Regions from separate parts of the Halomonas sp. 3D7M genome, predicted to be linked through region 3. Evidence: predicted binding sites of a transcription regulator. Region 3 holds the regulator's gene; each other region holds the start of a gene.

Region 1 (3,780 bases), on a different contig from region 3:
TAGGCTTTTCGCTATGCCAGCGTGGCCGAGGTGGCTTTAGTTTAACCGAAGAAGGCACAGAAATTTACCAAGCAGGTTTGACGCTACTGACCGCGCTCGAAGCCTTTAAAAGCGATGTAAACGCATTACATCATACCATCAAGGGCGAACTGAATATCGGTATCACCGACAACTTGGTCACCTTGCCTGCCATGCATGTTACCCATGCGCTCGCCGAGCTGACAGCGCCAAACCATGAAGTCACGGTTAATATCCACATGGAGCCTTCAGATGCCGTTATTCGAAGCGTAATGGATGGCCACTTGCATGTCGGCGTAGTGCCTGCGGTTAACTTACCCTCCAGCTTGGAAACACAACTGTTGTACGAAGAGCCTTCGTTTCTTTACTGCGCAGCTGGCCACCCCTTGTTTGATGAAACTGATGAAGCATTCACAGCTGAACAAATTGCCGCTTATCCAGCGATAACGCCTCGCTACCCACTCCCTAGCGATGCGCGTAAAGCACATGATGCGTTAAATTTACAAGCGTCTGCCTCTGATCGGGAGGGCGCTGCGTTTTTGATTCTCACTGGACGGTTTATCGGTTTTCTTCCAGAACATGTTGCCGCCCAATGGGTTAATGCCAATAAGATGCGCGCCCTTCAGCCGGGTACTCAGCATTATCAGATTCCGTTTGTTCTAATCACTCGCCATGATCGCCGACCCAACCGGGTGGTCGATGCATTTTTAGGATTTGTGAAAGGCGCAAAATAGCTCACCTGGTTATGCCAAGCACAAAATAATCAAAGCTCGGCACTTAGCCGAGCTTTGATTATTAACGACGTTTACTTATAACGAGTTTATGGCAGCTTTGCCGTCTCGCTGGCCATGTGTGGTGCGGGCCCTACCTGAGAAGATGATGTTAAAACGTGGCTTGCGGCGTAATAAACAATCGCGCCAAGCGCAGAGCCGGTAAACCAGCCATAGTCATAGAACCAGTTCATGGTGCCGGTTAACAGCGAGATTAGTGTCAGAGCCACCGGCACGCCGAACGCGATAAAACCCGCCACATTAACCGCAGGATAAGCACGGTTATCCATATATAAGCTAGGCACATCTAAACGCTGCTTTTTAATTAGGAAATAGTCCACTGCCATGATGCCTGCGATGGGGCCAAGCAAGCTGGAGTATCCCAGCAGCCAGTTTGAATACATCTGTTCAAGAGACACCCCTTGAGCAATGAGACCCGCTTTCTGCAAAAGATCGTAGCCCATCAATAAAACACCCACCGCTCCGGTCATAAGCACACCGCGGGTTTGGTTAATCAGTTTTGGGGCAATATTCTGGAAGTCATTCGTGGGAGAAACAATATTCGAAGCGGTATTGGTGGAAATCGTGGCAATAATGATTAGCAACATGGCAAGCACTACCCAGAAAGGGCTTTCGATATAGCCAATCAAACGTACTGGGTCAGCAACCGTCTGGCCCACTAGCGACTCAGACGCCGCCGTTAATACAACGCCCAACGCTGCAAAGAAGAACATTGTCAGCGGTAGCCCAATCACTTGGCCAACAATTTGATCTTTTTGGCTTTTGGCAAACCGGCTGAAATCAGGAATGTTCAGCGACAACGTCGCCCAAAACCCCACCATCGCGGTTAACCCTGCAAAGAAGTAGCCATATACCGACGCTCCTTCTGGGCGCGAAGGCGGTTGCGCTAATAACTCAGTCATCGACATGTGCGGCCATGCCCACATCATTAATCCAACCCCCACAGCAAGCAGCAATGGCGCCGCTAGGGTTTCCAGCCACTTGATCGACTCAGCCCCACGAATGACCACAAGAAGATTCATTGCGCCGAAGACAAAAAAGCCAATCACTTCACCTACCCCACCCAGCGCAGCCCAAGCGGGGACCAGTTCGGATAACAGAAGGTGAATAGCCAAACCACCAAACATCGTTTGAATGCCAAACCAGCCGCAGCCTACGAGAGCCCGCACCAAACAAGGCACATTAGAACCTAAAATACCGAACGATGATCGCAGCACAACTGGAAAGGGAATACCAAATTTAGTGCCAGGAAAGGCATTTAGAGTGAGCGGAATCAGGACAATCACGTTGGCTAGAAAAATGGCAAAAAGCGCCTCCCCCACACTCAGGCCAAAGTAGGCGGTTAACACACCACCCAACGTGTAGGTCGGCACACAAATCGACATCCCCACCCAAAGTGCCGCAATGTTCCATTTGCTCCAAGTGCGCTCACTCGCCTGAGTGGGTGCAATATCTTTATTGAAACGAGGGCTATCACCTACGTCTTTGCCTACGTCGAGTTCAATTAACCCCTCTCTGTCCACCATTCGGGATGTTGAGCCAGTCATATAGTCTCCTCAGCAGTGCTGTTGCCCATTATATTCACGGTGTCTGTCTTTTAAGAGCAATAAGCGTGCCTAAAACAAAAGCACAAACACTAACCTATTGATCAAAAAGCTGACTTATCAGGCAGGCATACACATACCTTTAGCGTGATTGTTGTTATTCGCCTTCCAGCTATTAAAAGCCATTAATAAGCGTAGCTATTTAAAAAAAATCCGCACCAAAAAGATGCGAAAAAAACATCAACACCCAAAATAAAATAACACAAGCATATGTTTTTAAATAAAAAACAAAACATCACCAATATCGAACAACACTTCACAAACTTAGCAAAAACATCACTAAAAATAATAAAAACATTAAAAAATCAAAGAGTTAAATCAATCAAGTAAAATTATTAAAAAACACTTGAAACAACACCTCATAAAGGACTATGTTCAAAAAGCTGTCAAACATGACAACTTTATAAACAACAATAAGACGCTCGCTTACCCTCGCTTGTATTACGCTATTTTCAAAGCACGTTTCACAAGCAAGGCTAAGCGAAAAAGGCACAGTAAGACGCCGCTGCACGCCACGTAACCACAAACTTGTTACTTGACCAGTAACGTACCGACATGCGTACGCATGCGGTTGGCGCGTATGACTTGAGAGGGCTGTTCTATGCAGAAAATGAAAATTGGCTTAATTCAAATGGGTCTCAAAACCAGCACTGATTTAGACCCTGCGGCGATCCGCGATGCGATGAACGAAGCGCACCTACCGATGATTCAGCAGGCCGCCGAACAGGGTGTGCAAGTACTGTGTTTTCAAGAAGTCTTTAACCAGCCGTACTTCTGCCCAAGCCAAGATGGCAAATGGTATGCCGCCGCAGAGCGGGTTCCAGAAGGTCCCACGTGTCAGATGATGCAAAAACTGGCTGCCGAACACCGCATGGTAATTATCGTGCCCGTGTATGAAGAGACAGAGACCGGCGTTTACTACAACACCGCCGCCGTGTTTGATGCCGACGGCAGCTACCTCGGCAAATATCATAAAACTCATATTCCTCAAGTGGCCGGTTTTTGGGAGAAATTCTTCTTCAAGCCAGGCAAATCAAACTGGCCGGTCTTCGACACTGCCTACGGCAAAATTGGTGTTTATATCTGCTATGACCGCCATTTCCCCGAGGGCTGGCGTGCGTTGGCACTCAACGGTGCTGAGGTGATCTTCAACCCCTCCGCTACCGTGGCAGGGCTTTCCCAGTACCTATGGGAGCTTGAGCAGCCGGCTTCCGCTGCGGCTAACGGTTGCTTCATTGCCGCTATCAACCGCGTGGGCACAGAAGCACCCTGGAATATTGGCAACTTCTACGGCTCCAGCTACATCGTCAACCCCCGCGGCAAAATCGAAGCCCAGGCCAGCGAAACGGAAGACGAGCTACTAGTGC
Region 2 (3,780 bases), on a different contig from region 3:
GGGGTTCTTCCTTTGGTTAACAAAAAGGGGGGAACTGAAGATAACGGTGCCAAGAACAAGTTTCCGCGAGGGCGCTGTGAACCCATCCATGGGCGCTACTTTCGCCATCTGACCGCCATGGATGGCGGAAATGCCGGAATAGCCAGGAGCATTTTCCGGCCATGGCGAAAGCCCCTCGCTTCAACCTGTCCTTACACCACAGCGTTAACAGCGGTCATTTCCCTGCTATATATCGCTTTACTTACTCAGCGAGAGCCGCTTCGGCTTCTTCTGCTGCGGTGCTGCCACCACACGAGCCGTTCACCACGTTGAAGTTGCCGCACTCCATGGGCTTGCGCCAATCGGCAATCAAATCACGTGAGCCAGGCAGGTAGTCAGACCAGGCATCGCCCGCTACGGTAGAAGGCGTTTGCCAGACAATATCGAACTGGCCATTGTCTTGAACTTCACCAATCAGTACCGGTTTAGTGATGTGATGGTTGGGCATCATCGCCGCATAGCCACCGGAAAGGTTAGGCACGGCAACACCGATAATCGCGTCTTTCACCGCATCCACGTCGGTAGTGCCTGCTTTACGCACCGCTTCGGCCCACATGTTGAAGCCAATGTAGTGCGCTTCCATGGGGTCGTTAGTGACGGCCTCTTCGTCGCCGGTGTAGTCGATCCAGGCGTCGATAAAGTCGTAGTTGTCATCAGTATCGACGCTCATAAAGTAGTTCCAGGCCGCCAAGTGGCCGACTAGCGGCCCCGTATCGATGCCGGTGAGCTCTTGCTCGCCCACAGAGAAGGCGATGACCGGAATATCGGCAGCATCGATGCCTTGGTTAGAAAGTTCGGTGTAAAACGGCACATTGGCATCGCCGTTAATCGTCGAGATAACCGCCGTGGGTTTACCCTCTTCACCAAAGCGGCGTATTTCTGACACGATATTCTGCCAGTCTGAATGGCCGAACGGCGTGTAGTTGATCATGATGTCCTCATCAGCGATGCCATGCTCATCTTTGAGGAACGCTTCGAGAATACGGTTGGTGGTGCGCGGATAGACGTAGTCGGTGCCGACCAGCGCAAAGCGTTCGATGCCGACTTCGTTAATCAGATACTCAACCGCAGGAATCGCCTGCTGATTGGGGGCGGCACCGGTATAAAAGACGTTTTCCGAGGACTCCTCACCTTCATACTGCACCGGGTAGAACAACAGGCCGTTAAGCTCTTCCACTACCGGTAGTACTGCCTTACGGGAAACGGAGGTCCAGTTGCCGAAGATCACGTCGACCTCTTCTTGCGCCAATAGCTCTCTTGCACGCTCAGCAAATAGCGGCCAGTTAGAGGCAGGGTCGACAACCACTGCTTCAAGCTGGCGACCCAGCAAGCCACCCGCGTCGTTTTGCTGTTCAATAAGCATCTCAACGGTATCTTTAAGCACCGTCTCACTGATCGCCATGGTGCCGGAGAGTGAGTGAAGGATACCGACCTTGATTGGATCATCATCCTGGGCAATGGCCTGTGTACTGGCCCCCATAACGGCGGCGGCCATTAAGGCAGTAGCGAAACGGCCAACGGTACGAGGGTGTGTCTTGCGCTGCAATGTGGTCACTTGAACCTCCTTGCGCCCCTTATGACGGGGCTCGTTATTTGAGCTTCGCGGCCAAGGACTCCCGTTATGTAACGCGGGAACAATTATTACGGGGCTTGGTGCATCCACTAGCTCCTAGCTTTTGCAAGGTTTGCGCCACACGACAAAAAGAAACACTAAAAATATTAAAATCAAAAAGTTAGTTATAGAAAAAGTAGTCCCGTTTTCACCGACCGCACTACCGTGGCGCGCCAACATCCAAAAAATGCACGCTGTTTATGCACCACAACGACACCTCGCACCAATAGTGCGCTTTGCGTTGCATACGGCGATTAATCCCGCCCCATTGCTTGCATAAAAAAAGCGCCCTAGGAAACCCTAGGACGCTTTACACGCCTGCCGGTGCTCTATTCAGCAGTGTTCAAACGCTTAGTGCGGCGCTTTTTCAGCAGCGGTAAACCAAGCGATAGCACAGCGATGACCAGTAACGACAGTGAAATCGGCTTGTCGATAAAGGTCGTCCAATCCCCACCGGAGATCTGCAGCGCGCGACGCATGGACTCTTCCATGATGTTGCCAAGAATGAGCGCCAGAATCAGCGGCGCGGCAGGGAAGCCGAACAAGCGCATTCCCAAACCAACCAAGCCAAAACCAAGCAGCAGTAATAAGTCGAACACGCTGAAGCTCATACCGTACACACCGATCATGCAGAAGATCAAAATCAGTGACAGCAACAATGGCTTGGGCAGATCGAGAATCTTGGCGATCAGCGGAATCAGCGGCAGGTTAAGCACCAGTAGGAAGATATTGCCGATATACATACTGGCGACCACGCCCCAGAACACATCAGGACGCTGTTCAAGCATCATCGGGCCAGGATTAACGCCCATCACCAACAGTGCGCCAAGCAGTACGGCGGTGGTGCCAGACCCCGGCACCCCCAAGGTTAACAGCGGTACAAACGAACCGGTGCACGCCGCATTATTTGCCGCTTCTGGCGCAGCAACGCCTTTGATGTTGCCTTTACCAAAGGTATCGCCGTCTTTGGCAATGCGTTTTTCCATGCTATAGCCAAGAAACGAGCCGATGGTCGCGCCGGCGCCCGGCAGTACACCGGTAAAGAAGCCCAATACTGAACTGCGGCTAACAGGGCCTGCTATCTGCTTGACTTCACTGCGGGACAATTTCAACGACCCGATCGCGTTACGTGGCGCTTCTTTACCACCACCTCCGCGCAGCAACATGTAGAACACTTCGGCTAACGCGAAGATACCCAGCGCGACGACCAGAAAGTCGATACCGTCGAGCAGGTGAATAGAGCCAAAGGTAAAGCGCTCGGTGCCGGTTTGCATATCAATCCCGACAATCGAGATCATCACCCCGATAACAGCGGCAATTAAGCCTTTAACCAGCGACTTATCGGATAGCGACACAACCGCGGTTAAGCCCAGCACCATCAACGCGAAGTATTCAGCAGGGCCAAAACTTACCGCGACTTTGGAGAGCAGCGGCGCAATTAACATCAAGAAAACAACGGAGATGGTACCGCCAACAAAGGAGGAGTAAGCGGCAATCGCCAGCGCCTTACCTGCCAACCCTTGCTTGGCCATCGGATAGCCGTCAAAAGAGGTCGCAACCGTTCCCGCCACACCGGGGGCGTTCAGCAAAATAGACGAGGTGGAGCCGCCAAAAATAGCGCCGTAATACACCCCGGCCATCAAGATCAGCCCTGAAGAGGGCTCCATAGCGAAGGTAATCGGGATCATCAGCGCCAACGCGCTGATCGGCCCAAGGCCGGGCAACATGCCGATAATGGTGCCAGCAAAGACACCGGCAAAGACGTAAGCGATATTGATAGGCTCAAGCGCGATGCCAAAGCCGTACATTAGATTGTTAAAGGCATCCATGGGAGTGTCTCTCTTTTAAACCCGCTAACAGTGGGCAAGCGCGGCCTGGTTAAAACGGCAGCACGCCAGTGGGTAGGTAAACATCCATTACCCGCGTCATGGTCAAATACAGCGCTAACACCACCCCAAGCGATGTTGCCAGATTGACCCCATGGCGGCGGTAGCCGTAGTAAGCGGTTAGGCCAACACACAGCAGCGTTGAAGCCAGCACAAAGCCTAACGGCACAAGCAGGAACGCGTAGGCCGCAATGGCGATGGCGGTGACGATCACCCGCGCCCAAGGCGTTAGCAGTAGCGGCC
Region 3 (3,780 bases):
TCACGATGACGGAGTTGAACCTCTCCCGCTTGTTTTACCAGCATTTGCGCCAGTTGTTCCACCATAAAGACAGAGCGGTGCTGCCCACCGGTACAGCCAATCGCAATCGTCATATAACTGCGTTGGCTATTTTGGTAAGCGGGTAGCCACTTTTCCAGCCATGTCTGGATATCATTGCGCATTTCTTCTACGACAGGATATCCCTTCAGAAAGTGGATGATATTGGCATCACGGCCAGTGTATTGGCGCAGTGTAGGATCCCAGTACGGATTTGGTAGGCAGCGCACGTCAAAGACGAGGTCTGCGTCAAGTGGGACGCCCCGTTTATAGCCAAATGACTCTAGTGTCAGGGTTAATCTATCTTCACGCTGTTGGGCAACCTGATCCGTTATCCGGCGGCGCAGGTCATGAACCGACAGACGCGATGTGTCGATCATCAGGTCAGCCAGATCACGGATGTCGAGCAGGGTTTCTTCTTCTTTATTGATGGCCTCTTCAAGCGTCATGTCACTATCACGCGTAAGAGGGTGGCGACGACGCGTGGCTGAGTATCGCTCAAGAAGAATTCGGGCATCGGTGGTTAGATAGATAACCTGGAAGTGAATGCTTTTCTGACGCAAAGATTCAAGCATTTTTGGCAGTTGCTTTAGTGCAGCAGGTAAATTGCGCGCATCGATACTTACCGCTAATTGGGGGCGTGCCCCTTGCTCACGAAGCTCATCCACCAGGGAGCCGAGTAGCATGGCGGGCAAGTTATCGATGGCACAATAGCCAAGATCTTCTAACGCTTGTAAGGCGATAGATTTACCGGACCCTGAACGGCCGCTAATGATCACCAATTGCATAGAGTTTCTCTTGGCATGCCAATAAAAATGGAGGTAAACGTAGGCAGTGTCTAGCGGTGGACTATTTAAGTAACAGGTTGTTCACGAATTTTTGCTGTTATAAGGTCCAATAGCTCACGTTGGCTAGCCGTTCTACGAAGCTGCTGACGTGTGTCAACGCTGTTCATGATAGACGCCACTTGCCCTAATAAGGCTAAGTGCGTGTCGTCCGCCTCTTCGGGTACTAAAAGTACGAAAACAAGGTCGACGGGATCGCCATCAATAGCATCGAAATCTACAGGCTCGGCTAACTTTAAAAAACCAGCGATAGGCGAGCTGCAGTGAGGGCTACGGGCGTGAGGAATGGCAACGCCGTTGCCTATTCCAGTGCTACCCAAACGCTCACGACCAATCAGGCGGCTGAAGACTTCTTGGCTATCTAGGCTTGGCGTGTTTTGCGCAATAAAGGTGCTGAAAAATTCCAGCACCCTTTTTTTGCTGCCCCCGGGGACGTCATACAGCACGCGCTCCGGGGGAAGTATGGTTTCCAACGTCATTGAGTTAACGCACGCCAGCGCCTTGGGCGCGAGCTTGTGCTTTTTCCTTGTGTTTAACGAGTTGACGGTCAATTTTGTCCGCTAGTGCATCAATCGCAGCATACATATCATTGTCTAATGCTTCTGCGTGTAGATCGGCACCTGCAGCATGCAGGGTGCAGGCAGCTTGCTGACGCTCCTTTTCAACAGATAAGGTCACTTGTACGGTGGTGATATTGTCATAATGGCGCTCAACGCGTTCCAGCTTCTCATTTACATAGTCACGCAAGGCGTCAGTCAGATCTACGTGATGACCAGTGATATTTACTTGCATTGACGTGCTCCTTATCCATCGGACTGTTCTTCGATTGTAACCCTTTTTGCGCTATTGCAAAGCCCCTAGACAGACTTTGTCTCGTTAGCACTGTTTTATTAGCGTAAACGGCGGCGCTCGCTTGAAGAGGGAATACCCATTGATTCACGATATTTGGCCACCGTTCGCCTTGCTACATTAATGCCACCCTCTTCCAATAGCGCCACGAGGCGGCTGTCTGAGAGCGGTTTGCCGGGCGGTTCATCTTGCACCAGTTTTTTGATTCGAGCCCGGATGGCGGTGCTGGAGTGACTGTCGCCGCCGTCCTGGCCACTTACTTGGCTGGAAAAGAAGTATTTGAGTTCGAACACACCGCGCGGGGTATGGATATATTTCTGGGTGGTGACCCTGGAAATAGTAGATTCATGCATTTCAACGGCGTCTGCGATATCGGCTAAGATCAGCGGTTTCATGGCTTCTTCACCGTGTTCCAGAAAGCCTATCTGGCGAGCTATGATTTCTCGGCCCACCCGCAGTAGCGTATCATTTCGACTTGAAAGGCTCTTGATGAGCCAGCGCGCTTCCTGGAGATGCTCTTTTAAAAATTGGTTATCTTGGCTCTTGTCAGCCCGTTTGATGAGGCTTGCGTAGTCAGGTTGAATGCGCAAGCGCGGCAGTGCCTCTGGGTTTAGCTCCAGGTGCCATCCTTCGTGGTCATGGCGGACGACTAAATCTGGCGTTACGTAGCTGTCATCTGTGTCGCCAAAGGCGCTCCCGGGGCGAGGGTCCAGGCTGCGGATCAAGCGGATTACGTCATCAAGCTGCTCATCATCTAGACTTAACCGCCGCTTTAGCAAACGCACATCATCTTTACCGAGCGCTTCAAGAAATTGACGCACTAAGCGCTTGGCAGGCATCAGCAGCGGTGTATCTTCGGGTAGTGAGGCGAGCTGCAGCATTAAGCACTCCCGCAGGTCGCGAGCAAATACACCGGTGGGCTCAAACTGTTGAAGGCGCAGCAAGGTTGTTTCAACTTCACGCTGGCTAAGGCCTTCATGCCCTTGGGCTTTAAGTCCTTCGCGAATGTCATTGAGAGGTTGAGTTAGGTAGCCGTTGGCATCCAGTGCATCGATGAGGCTTTCAGCAATGGCATGGTCGCGTGGTGAAAAATCTGTCATGGCGAGTTGCCAAAGTAAGTGGCCATGCAAACTTTGACCAGCGGCTTGACGCTCAAAGTCAGGCCCCTCGCTGCTGGCACCATGGCTACCTAGGTCTTGATAAGTGTCTGACCAGTCACTGTCAGTTGAGAGTTCGTTAGGAATGCTTTCGGACCATTCAACTTCCTGGGGTTCACTAACGGCCTGTTCGCCGAACTCATCTTCCTGCTCAAGCATTGGATTGGCATCAAGTGCTTGCTGAATTTCTTGACGGAGGTCCAGCGTTGATAGCTGTAACAGGGCGATGGCCTGCTGCAGCTGAGGTGTCATGGTCAGCTGTGTACCGATACGCAATTGAAGAGAAGCTTTCATGACCATCTGAGAACCACTCGTTAATCAGAAAGCTCCACCCTAGTGCGAGTTATGGCTTGGTGCAAGTGCAATAACTATGCCACCACTACTATTTTTTTTGCAGGTGGCTGTTTACAGGCGGAAATCAGCCCCCAAATAAACGTCTCTTACCCGCTGGTTGTTGAGAATTTCCTGAGGGGGGCCACTGGCGATGATATGACCGTCACCTACAATGTAGGCAATATCGCAAATATCTAGTGTTTCCCTGACGTTATGATCAGTGATTAGTACGCCGATATGGCGTTTTTTGAGGGCTCGAATGATCGTTTTAATATCACCCACTGAGATCGGGTCAACGCCGGCAAACGGCTCATCAAGCAGAATAAAGGCAGGCTCTGTCGCGAGGGAGCGTGCGATCTCAACACGTCTACGCTCTCCGCCCGAAAGACTCATGCCGAAGTTGTCACGAATGTGCGTGATGTGAAAATCTTCCAGTAGCGACTCAAGGCGCTGCTCCCGGGCGCTACGATCGAGTTCTTTACGAGTTTCCAGGATTGCCATTATGTTGTCGGCGACAGAAAGTTTGCGAAAAATAGAGG

What was found. The regulator sigma-54, encoded in region 3, starts transcription at its own class of promoters, with help from an activator protein. The targets are predictions, from matches to a motif close to TGGCACNNNNNTTGCTNT.
Region 1: a site for sigma-54 is predicted at 2,410-2,427, ahead of INT22_RS00875 (NCS1 family nucleobase:cation symporter-1). Genes of this name have one in related genera too.
Region 2: a site for sigma-54 is predicted at 1,715-1,732, ahead of urtA (urea ABC transporter substrate-binding protein). Genes of this name have one in related genera too.

Annotation. Positions count from the first base shown of each region.
Region 1 covers NZ_JABUZF010000035.1:29,392-33,171, reverse strand. The annotation lists gene INT22_RS00880 (LysR family transcriptional regulator) at 1-752, shown strand, start outside; gene INT22_RS00875 (NCS1 family nucleobase:cation symporter-1) at 839-2,356, opposite strand; gene INT22_RS00870 (nitrilase-related carbon-nitrogen hydrolase) at 3,015-3,780, shown strand, end outside.
Region 2 covers NZ_JABUZF010000247.1:20,774-24,553, forward strand. The annotation lists gene urtA (urea ABC transporter substrate-binding protein) at 242-1,594, opposite strand; gene INT22_RS14580 (tripartite tricarboxylate transporter permease) at 1,981-3,480, opposite strand; gene INT22_RS14585 (tripartite tricarboxylate transporter TctB family protein) at 3,530-3,780, opposite strand, start outside.
Region 3 covers NZ_JABUZF010000259.1:18,082-21,861, reverse strand. The annotation lists gene rapZ (RNase adapter RapZ) at 1-845, opposite strand, end outside; gene INT22_RS16790 (PTS sugar transporter subunit IIA) at 911-1,381, opposite strand; gene hpf (ribosome hibernation-promoting factor, HPF/YfiA family) at 1,386-1,694, opposite strand; gene INT22_RS16780 (RNA polymerase factor sigma-54) at 1,793-3,208, opposite strand; partial or broken gene lptB (LPS export ABC transporter ATP-binding protein) at 3,314-3,780, opposite strand, start outside.